DNA from 4 places in the Mucilaginibacter sp. P4_D1 genome. Region 3 is predicted to be linked to each of the others. Evidence: riboswitches for the same ligand, from Rfam matches in the RefSeq annotation. Region 3 holds a riboswitch; each other region holds the start of a gene.
What was found. A riboswitch is a leader RNA that binds a small molecule or an ion and turns the genes downstream of it on or off. The one in region 3 is predicted to bind S-adenosylmethionine.
Positions count from the first base shown of each region.

Region 1 (2,207 bases), on a different contig from region 3:
CAACCGAGCCTATACCATTAATGCTTTTAAATTTATCCTGGTTTTTATAAAAACCGGCCACTGGCGCCGTTTTATCATTGTATTCGTGAATGCGTTTGCTAATCACTTCCGGATTGGCATCATCAGGCCTGCCCGAATCTTTACCACGTAGCAATAGGCGGCGCAATAATTCATTATCATCAACCTCAAGCGCTATCATTCCGGTTATTGCCGAATGCTTGCTGGTTAACAGGCTATCCAAAGCTTCTGCCTGTGCAACCGTGCGGGGGAAACCATCAAAAATGAAACCCTTACCGTCTTTATTGCTATCCAGCTTATTGCTGATCATACCAATTACAACCGCGTCAGGAACCAACTTGCCATCATCCATCAACTTCTTTGCCTCCAACCCAAGTTCTGTTCCTTGTGCAATTTCGCCACGTAAAAGATCGCCGGTTGATAAATGGATCAATCCATATTGTTCAATAAGCTTTTGTGACTGAGTCCCTTTCCCGGCTCCGGGAGGACCAAACAATACCAGGTTTAGCATGCTCGTTATAAATTAAAAGCCTTTCGGTACAACACAGAAAGGCTTAGGATTAACTTTGTACCTGTATGGATTAAACCCATTTAAAGGCAAATTATATGTGCACTCGAAGGGAGTCGAACCCCTAACCTTCTGATCCGTAGTCAGACGCTCTATCCAATTGAGCTACGAGTGCTTTTCGAAACGGAATGCAAAGATAGAATTTCTTTTCAATCTCTCACATTTTTTTTTCAAAAAACCTGTAACTCGCAGTTTTACATGGCCTTACTTTCCTCCGTAAATCAGGTATTTGTTTTATATGTTTAATTTTTTACCCGGATATCGCATATAGAACCAATTAAACAAAATTGGGGTTACCCCTTTTGCGGCATGAACCGGAGATAGATAGGCCGGTGTAGCTTAGCCTGGATGAGTCGTGACCATCGTTCAATACCACTATTCATTTCATGACAATTAAATTATATAATGTCTATGTATTTAGTAGAATATATTATATATTTGCATCACTAAACAGTTCTTTAATTTAATTATCAAGAAAGACGGAGGGAAAGGCCCTGTGATGTCTTAGCAACCTGTAAGCCCAATTGTTATAAAGGTGCTAATTCCTGTTCGCCATTTAAGTGGCGGAAAAGATAATGTATGTTACGTTACTTACAGCTATATAGCTGTGCCATCATATCGTTATCGCCCAAATTTCTTGTTTATTTAAATTCCAGTGCTTTTAACCCTGCATTATAAAAACGCAGTTAAAAATTTACGTTATGAAAATTAAACAGCTACTCATCACCTGCTCCTTATTAATAACCGGCTATTTGGCCGTTGCGCAAACCACAACGCCTGCTCCCCTGCCTGCATCAATTGACCGGGGTTATATTGTTAAAACCGGCGAGCAAGCGCCCGATGATTTTAAACTGGTACTGGCCGATGGCACCCAAACTTCACTAAAACAGCTTCGGGGTAAGATAGTTATCCTGCAATTTACCGCAAGCTGGTGCAGCGTATGCCGCCAGGAAATGCCTCATCTTGAAAGAGATGTATGGCAGGCTTATAAGAACAAAGGCCTGGTACTTATCGGCGTTGATAGGGACGAACCGCTTGAAAAAGTGCAACATTTTCAGCAGGAAATGAACATCAGCTATCCGCTGGCGCTTGATCCTGGTGCCGATATTTTCGGGCGCTTTGCCAACAAAAAAAGCGGTGTAACCCGCAACGTGGTTATTGACAAAGACGGCAAAATTGTATACCTCACCCGCCTTTATGATACCCAGGAATTTGCATCGATGCTAAAAGTAGTTGATGCGCTGGTTAACAATAAAACTGCATCTGTAAACTAATTAAAAGCTTAAAGCAGAAGGCATAAAGCTCAAAGTTTCGGGTTTCAAAAACCTCTTTAGTCAAATTCTTATATTTTGAGTCAAAACGGCACTATCTACTTAATACTACTATCTATATATCAAATTGTTATGAAAACAACAAGAACACCTTTTCCAAGCGTATTCCCTGCCAGCAAATTCGTACCGTTCTCCCTCGCTTCTGTTTACCTGTATATGCAGGGTATGCGTTGTTGCTGTTAAATAAAGGCAACGGTTATTAGCCACGGGTCCCCTGCTGCAGCTGGCCGCCTCTGCTTATAACCAACACAATCAACAATCAATTTACCGGTACTATAAATTCAACAGCA
Region 1 is NZ_JBFUIJ010000006.1:177,703-179,909, forward strand. Features, by position in the region: gene AC1DV1_RS08600 (adenylate kinase) at 1-529, opposite strand, end outside; tRNA gene AC1DV1_RS08605 (tRNA-Arg) at 628-701, opposite strand; SAM riboswitch class I at 1,051-1,165, shown strand; gene AC1DV1_RS08610 (peroxiredoxin family protein) at 1,288-1,860, shown strand.
Region 1: another riboswitch for S-adenosylmethionine. It lies ahead of AC1DV1_RS08610 (peroxiredoxin family protein); the one in region 3 lies ahead of metH (methionine synthase).

Region 2 (2,207 bases), on a different contig from region 3:
CCCTTACATCGCCTTTTCTATCAATGATGATGGTAGTTGGGAAGGCAATGAATTTATTCAAAGCAGGCAACTTTTGCGATACCAGTTTTTTATCGGCCAGCCCTCCAAAAGCGATATCATAATTGATTTCGTATTTTTCTTTCAGCTTGCCCAAGGTATATTTGGCATATTCCAGGCTGTCCTTCTGTTCAAAACCTAATGCAATGGCTTCTACACCGCGCTGATGATTTTTATTGAACCATGGGGATAGAAACACGGTTTGATCGGTACAGTTAGGGCACCAGGTACCTATAATCTCTACAATTACTACTTTACCTTTGTATTTGTTATCACTCAAGGAAACCTGTTTGCCATCGATACCAGGGAATGAGAAATCAAGTTTTTTATAGCCTTCTTTTAAAAATGTGAGTTTGTAAGGATCAGGTAATTCAACCTCTGTTTTTTTGGCGGCATCAAATTTCAGGTTTTTATAGATGCCAAAACCTTCTTCGCCGCTGATGGAGCCATCGGCATTGATCTTACCTTTTATAATGAACGGACTTGGGCCGGTAAAGCCGCTTAGCGCAAACTCATCGCCTTGTACGGTACCTTCCAGTTCGCGGGTGTCACCAACAACGGTCATTACCACACCGGTAAGCTTGTTCCCTTTTTGTTTCAATAAGGCTATAGATGCAGGAACGGCCTCTTTACTGTATGTTTTGATTTCCCATTTACCGGTCAGGTCGGCTTTAGGGGCTACATCTTTGCCGGGTTCTACAAAGCGGTAGGTTTTACCATATTCTGCAGTAAATGGTAATGAGTTGCCCCTGAAACCCGGTACCAGGCTACGGTATTCGCCGGTTAAGGAGCCATCATCCTGAATTTTGGCTACCAGCGCGGCATCATAGGTATTCATTTTGATATATACAGAATCCGTACCAATTGATTTCACATGAAAATTATCTCTGCGGGAGCCGTTGATGAGTGTGAAAACAGCATGCTCGGCATCCTTTCCCTTCAGCTCGAAATTAAAAGGCACCTTTGATTCGCTTACGGTAAATTCGCCGCGCCATTTTCCTTCTTTTATAAATTTAGGCTTTGGGGTTGCATGGGCCGATAACACGCTTACCCCGCTGAGCAATAAAGCGGCAGATAGCAGCCTTGTTTTGGTTAAGTAGTTTGTAGTTTTCATTTTGTATAAGTTTTAATTGTTGTTAATTGATGCGATGCCGGAAATTTGGGCATAGGTTATCCATTGGGCTTTACAGCCTTTGAAAAAACACTATAAATTTTTAGGGTATCCGGCTGTTAAAACCAGAAAACGTACTGAACCAGGCAACAACATCGTTTGATGGCCGCGGGTTGTAGCTGTGGGTAATGGCTGTTAAGTGTGTTCATGACTGTTAGTTAATTTATATTCCGGCGGCATAATTGCTATCGGAAAAAGTTTAGCACTTATTTCAGACTGCTGAAAAGTTGCTATAAGATCATCGAGACTTCCTCTCCCTTATTCTTTATAAATCAACTAATTAATGGTGGGGTTAATTAGAATGGTGTAAAGATAACAACAAATATGATAAATACAATAAAATCTATAGATTTAGTAGAATATTTTTAAGTTTTGTATGTCTTTTTTAATTTTTTCTTGTAAAACGACAAACATCCTGAACTGTACAGCACACGCCTGAATTACCACCATAGCAAAGCAACGCACTTAGTACAGCCAGGATGTATATCTTGCTCAATATTTTTTAAACCTGGAATGTAAAGCGTTAGCAATTATGGTAACAACAGCCAGGGGTGCCACCATGCTGTTTTCGGGCTTTTGTAAATAAAGTAAACTTTGGTTTCATGGTATTAGTTTTATTAATAATGATAACGCGTTTAAAAGCGATTACCATTTTAACAGACCGATTGGTGGCTATCGTGCTGCTTTTTATATGATTTGGCTTATATTATATTTTTATTTTACAGGTACACTAAATTCTACATCGTCTGGCGGTAAACATTGCTTATCGCTGCATACCATAAAGTTCACGGTACCACTAACGGATGCCTGCCCGGATTTAAGCTTTACTTTTTGCTGAAATATAACAGACTTTTCAAAGTACTGAACATTCATACTAAATGACTTTTCGTACTTGTTTAGTGCCTTCGGTTCTTCTGTGCTCCCTAATAAGGTGTAACTTTCATTAGCGGCAAACTTAAGGGTAGTTTTTATCGGCCCC
Region 2 is NZ_JBFUIJ010000004.1:223,295-225,501, reverse strand. Features, by position in the region: gene AC1DV1_RS06415 (peroxiredoxin family protein) at 1-1,171, opposite strand, end outside; SAM riboswitch class I at 1,389-1,502, opposite strand; gene AC1DV1_RS06410 (protein-disulfide reductase DsbD domain-containing protein) at 1,943-2,207, opposite strand, start outside.
Region 2: another riboswitch for S-adenosylmethionine. It lies ahead of AC1DV1_RS06415 (peroxiredoxin family protein); the one in region 3 lies ahead of metH (methionine synthase).

Region 3 (2,207 bases):
ATGCCCTCGTCCATGTTGATGTCGATAACCTGGGCACCGCCCTCTACCTGTTGCAGGGCAACGGCCAAGGCGGCTTCATAATCTTCAGATAAAATAAGTTTCGAGAATTTTGGCGAACCGGTGATATTGGTACGCTCGCCCACATTTACAAAAATGCTGTCGGGCTTTATGGTAACCGCTTCCAGGCCGCTCAGGCGCAGGTCGGGTTCAATTTCGGGGATAAGTCTTGGGGGATATTTGGCCGCTTTATCGGCTATGCATTTGATGTGCTCGGGCGTGGTGCCACAACAACCACCCACAATATTAACCAACCCGGCTTTAATAAAATCATCAACCTGGTGCGCGGTTTCATGCGCGGTTTCGTCGTACTGGCCAAACTCGTTTGGTAAACCAGCGTTAGGATATGCCGATATAAATACATCTGCTTTCTCAGAAAGTTCGGCCAAATGCGGCCTCATTTCTTTGGCACCCAAAGCGCAGTTTAAGCCCACTGAAAGCAGGTTGGCATGGCGTATCGAGTTCCAGAAAGCTTCAACAGTTTGCCCCGATAAGGTACGACCAGAGGCATCGGTAATAGTACCGGAGATCATGATAGGCAAATGCTTGCCCGACTCATGGGCGTATCTATTGATAGCGAACAAGGCCGCTTTGGCGTTCAAGGTATCAAATATGGTTTCAACCAATAATAAATCCGATCCGCCATCAACCAGGCCACGTACCTGGTCGTAATAGGCATTGGCCAAATCATCAAAGGTAACGGCGCGGTAACCAGGGTCGTTAACATCTGGCGACAAGGACGCTGTACGATTGGTTGGCCCAACGGCACCCGCCACAAAACGCGGCTTTGATGGATTTTTTTGATTGTATTCGTCGGCCACTTCGCGGGCAATACGCGCGCCTTCGTAGCTAAGTTCGTAGGCCAGCTCTTCCAGCTTATAATCGGCCAGTGAAATAATTTGTGTGCTGAAGGTATTGGTCTCGATGATATCGGCACCGGCATCCAAATACTCGGCATGAATGGCCTTGATGATATCCGGGCGTGTAATATTCAAAAGGTCATTATTCCCCTGTAGATCGCTGATGTGATCTTTAAACCTTTCACCACGAAAATCCTTCTCGGTAAGCTGGTACCGCTGTATCATGGTACCCATAGCCCCGTCAATTACAAGGATGCGTTTTTCTAATTCTTTTCTAATGTCCATGGTTAGTATCAAGTAGTTAGTATCAAGTATCAAGTACGGAAACTCCGGCCCATGATTTTTAATTAGATCAACACAAAAAAATCTTGCTACTTGATACTAACTACTTGCTACTAAAAAAAGCTTACATCGAAAAGTCGGGTGTTCAATTGACTTTCGCTTATCTTTCCAGGGGCTGTTTAGCCGGCCGGGTAGAATGTAGCACCTTGTGAAGCACAGGTTGCTAAGACATCGCAGGGTCTAATCCCTCCGTCTTTCTCCATAAGCACTGCAAAGGTGCATAATAAAGCCGTAAAATGCAATAGTTTATATGCCCGGCTATGTGTACGCTAAGTAAATTTATGTGTACAAAAAAAGCTGCCTTTGCGGGGCAGCTTTTAAATAATAAATATTGGTTGCTTTATTACCTTCTGCTACCGAACAAGCGAAGCATTGAAGTAAACAAGTTAATAAATGTGGTATAAAGCACAAACGCACCCATGATCACCAATTTTTTTGACTCAGCACTTCCGTACTCAATACCTGCACCAATTCTTTTCAGCATTTGCATGTAGTAAGCTGTTAAACCAACCATCAGCACCACAAATACAAAGCTAAGTATATAGCTAAGTTGCGGACTACCTAAAAAGAAGTTAACCATGGCCACAGCAAATGCACCAAAAAAGATCATAATTAAAATTGAACCAAATTTGGTTAAATCCATAGTGGTAAAATACCCGGCAATAGCCATTATACCAAAAACTACGGCAGCACTAATAAATATGGTAAATATGGATGTTGCCGTATAAATAAGGCCAAAAATGCTTAAGCTTATCCCCACTGAAGCAGCGTAAGCAATAAACAAGAACAAAATAACGGGGTACGATAACCTGTTGAGGCCAAAGCTTATAATCATCGAAAAGGCAACTGGTGCAAATATGGCTACATAACCCAAAGTTGAAAATCCGCCTCTTTCCTGGTCAACGATAAGGTTCATCAGGCCGGGGTTAAGAAAGAATTCGAAAGCGC
Region 3 is NZ_JBFUIJ010000027.1:30,195-32,401, reverse strand. Features, by position in the region: gene metH (methionine synthase) at 1-1,202, opposite strand, end outside; SAM riboswitch class I at 1,357-1,467, opposite strand; gene AC1DV1_RS20275 (Bax inhibitor-1/YccA family protein) at 1,603-2,207, opposite strand, start outside.

Region 4 (2,207 bases), on a different contig from region 3:
ACTCACCAGTTTCAGGCTATCTATTAATTTACCCGCTGCTTCTTTATCGCCATCAATCTCAAAAGATAACACAGCTCCGAAACCATTTTTCAGGTATTTTTTTGCTAATTCGTGGTATGGCGATGATGCTAATCCCGGATAGTTTACTGATGCTACCTGCGGATGCTGGTCAAGCCATTTAGCCAGTTCCAGTGTATTATCTACATGGCGTTGCACCCGTAATGATAGTGTTTCCAGTCCCTGTATATTCAGCCATGAATTAAATGGCGATTGCGAAGGGCCAAAATCGCGCAAGCCTTCTACACGGGCACGAATAATAAACTGAATGTTGCCAAACGGACCGCCAATGCCAAATACATCGGCAAAAACCAACCCGTGGTAACCTTCAGAAGGCTCGGTGAACTGCGGAAACTTGCCGTTGCCCCAGTTGTAGTTGCCGCCATCAACAATAACGCCACCAATGCTGGTACCATGACCGCCAATCCATTTGGTGGTTGATTGTACCACCACGCTTGCGCCATGCTCCAACGGACGGAATAAATAGCCGCCTGCTCCAAAAGTATTATCAACAATCAGCGGCAGATCGTGCTTTTTGGCCAATGCGCCAACTTTATCAAAATCGGCAATTGTAAAGCCAGGGTTACCTATAGTTTCCAGGTAAATGGCCTTGGTTTTATCATCTATTAAAGCTTCAAGGCTTTCGGCGGTGTCGTCTTTGGCAAAACGAACATCAATGCCTAAGCGTTTAAACGCAACTTTAAACTGATTATAAGTGCCGCCATATAAAAATGGTGAGGTCACAAAATTATCGCCGACTTGTAAGATGTTATTTAAAGCTATAAACTGGGCGGCCTGACCCGATGCGGTGGCTAAAGCCGCAACGCCACCTTCTAAAGCGGCAATGCGTTTTTCAAACACATCGGTAGTGGGGTTCATCAAACGGGTATAAATATTGCCAAACTCTTTAAGGGCAAACAGGTTGGCGCCATGCTCGGCGTTTTTAAATACGTACGATGTAGTTTGATAAAGTGGTACCGCGCGTGAACCTGTAGTAGGGTCAACTTCCTGGCCGGCGTGTAATTGTAAGGTTTCGAATTTTAAGGCTGACATAGTTGTAGATTTTTAAAAGGTTATAATTAAATTTTGTTGTTTAGATGGATTTTTGACAAGCTGATAAAATGTTTACCAGTTTTACAACACGTATGTTTCCAGGGATTGAAAAATGGACGTATTAAAGCATCAACAGCAGCAACACATACAAATGCAGCCGATAATTGGGCTAATGCGTTGTATGTTACCGTTTTGGGTATTAAAAATGTTGCTTGTAGTAATTGTAATTAAACTTTTCATGGCTATAAATTTATATCCCCCGGTGTTATTTGCCGGGACAGGAATTGGCACCTTCTTCAAAACTGAAGGGTTGCCAGCGGGTCATTGAGCCTGATCTCTCGCCGCTTCTTTATAAATCAATACCCGAACTATGCGGAGAATTGATTGACTATGGTATCGCTACCAAATAATGTCCCAAAGATAAGCGGATATTTATTTAAATACCAAATTTTATTTTTATTAAGAGGCGAAGAGTAAAGGTAAAAGGCGAAAGGTAAAAGGTTTTTGTGTCAAAATCTTTGTTGTTGCTCCGATGCCTGTATCCTCACAGGCATCTTTCCGATTAGTAGTCGAATTATCTAATCCAAGCGACAACATCTGGAATAGCGGTTTGAGAGGGCATAGACCGTGGCGAAGGATTGTTTTTAAATGCCAAATTTTATTATCTTGTATCGCCAATAAACCATTGCATGAATAAGTTTTTCGCTTTTGTAATTTTCATTTGCTGTTCAACAACCATGATGTTTGGGCAGGAGAGGGAAAAAGTAGAAAACGTAAACCAACAGGTTGTTACTGCTGATTCTCTTTTTATCAGAAAACTGGCTGATACCTATAAAACAAATCCCGCGGGGGTGCTCAATCTGCTTATTACGTCAAAACATGCAATGGAGGATATTGGCTTTGGGTATTCTGAGGTCTCAAGGATTTATGAATCAGACTACCTGCGAATAGGTTATCAGTTTATATTTTTTAAAGATTCGTTGATAAGTTATAAGTTAGATGCCGGCATACCGTATAACGCCCTCCTAAATGCCAGGTATAAAAAAATATGTTCTCCTTTATTTAAATTTAAGCAGGAAACACATTCTGAACCGGTC
Region 4 is NZ_JBFUIJ010000043.1:30,628-32,834, forward strand. Features, by position in the region: gene AC1DV1_RS25405 (O-acetylhomoserine aminocarboxypropyltransferase/cysteine synthase family protein) at 1-1,110, opposite strand, end outside; SAM riboswitch class I at 1,358-1,468, opposite strand; gene AC1DV1_RS25410 (hypothetical protein) at 1,800-2,207, shown strand, end outside.
Region 4: another riboswitch for S-adenosylmethionine. It lies ahead of AC1DV1_RS25405 (O-acetylhomoserine aminocarboxypropyltransferase/cysteine synthase family protein); the one in region 3 lies ahead of metH (methionine synthase).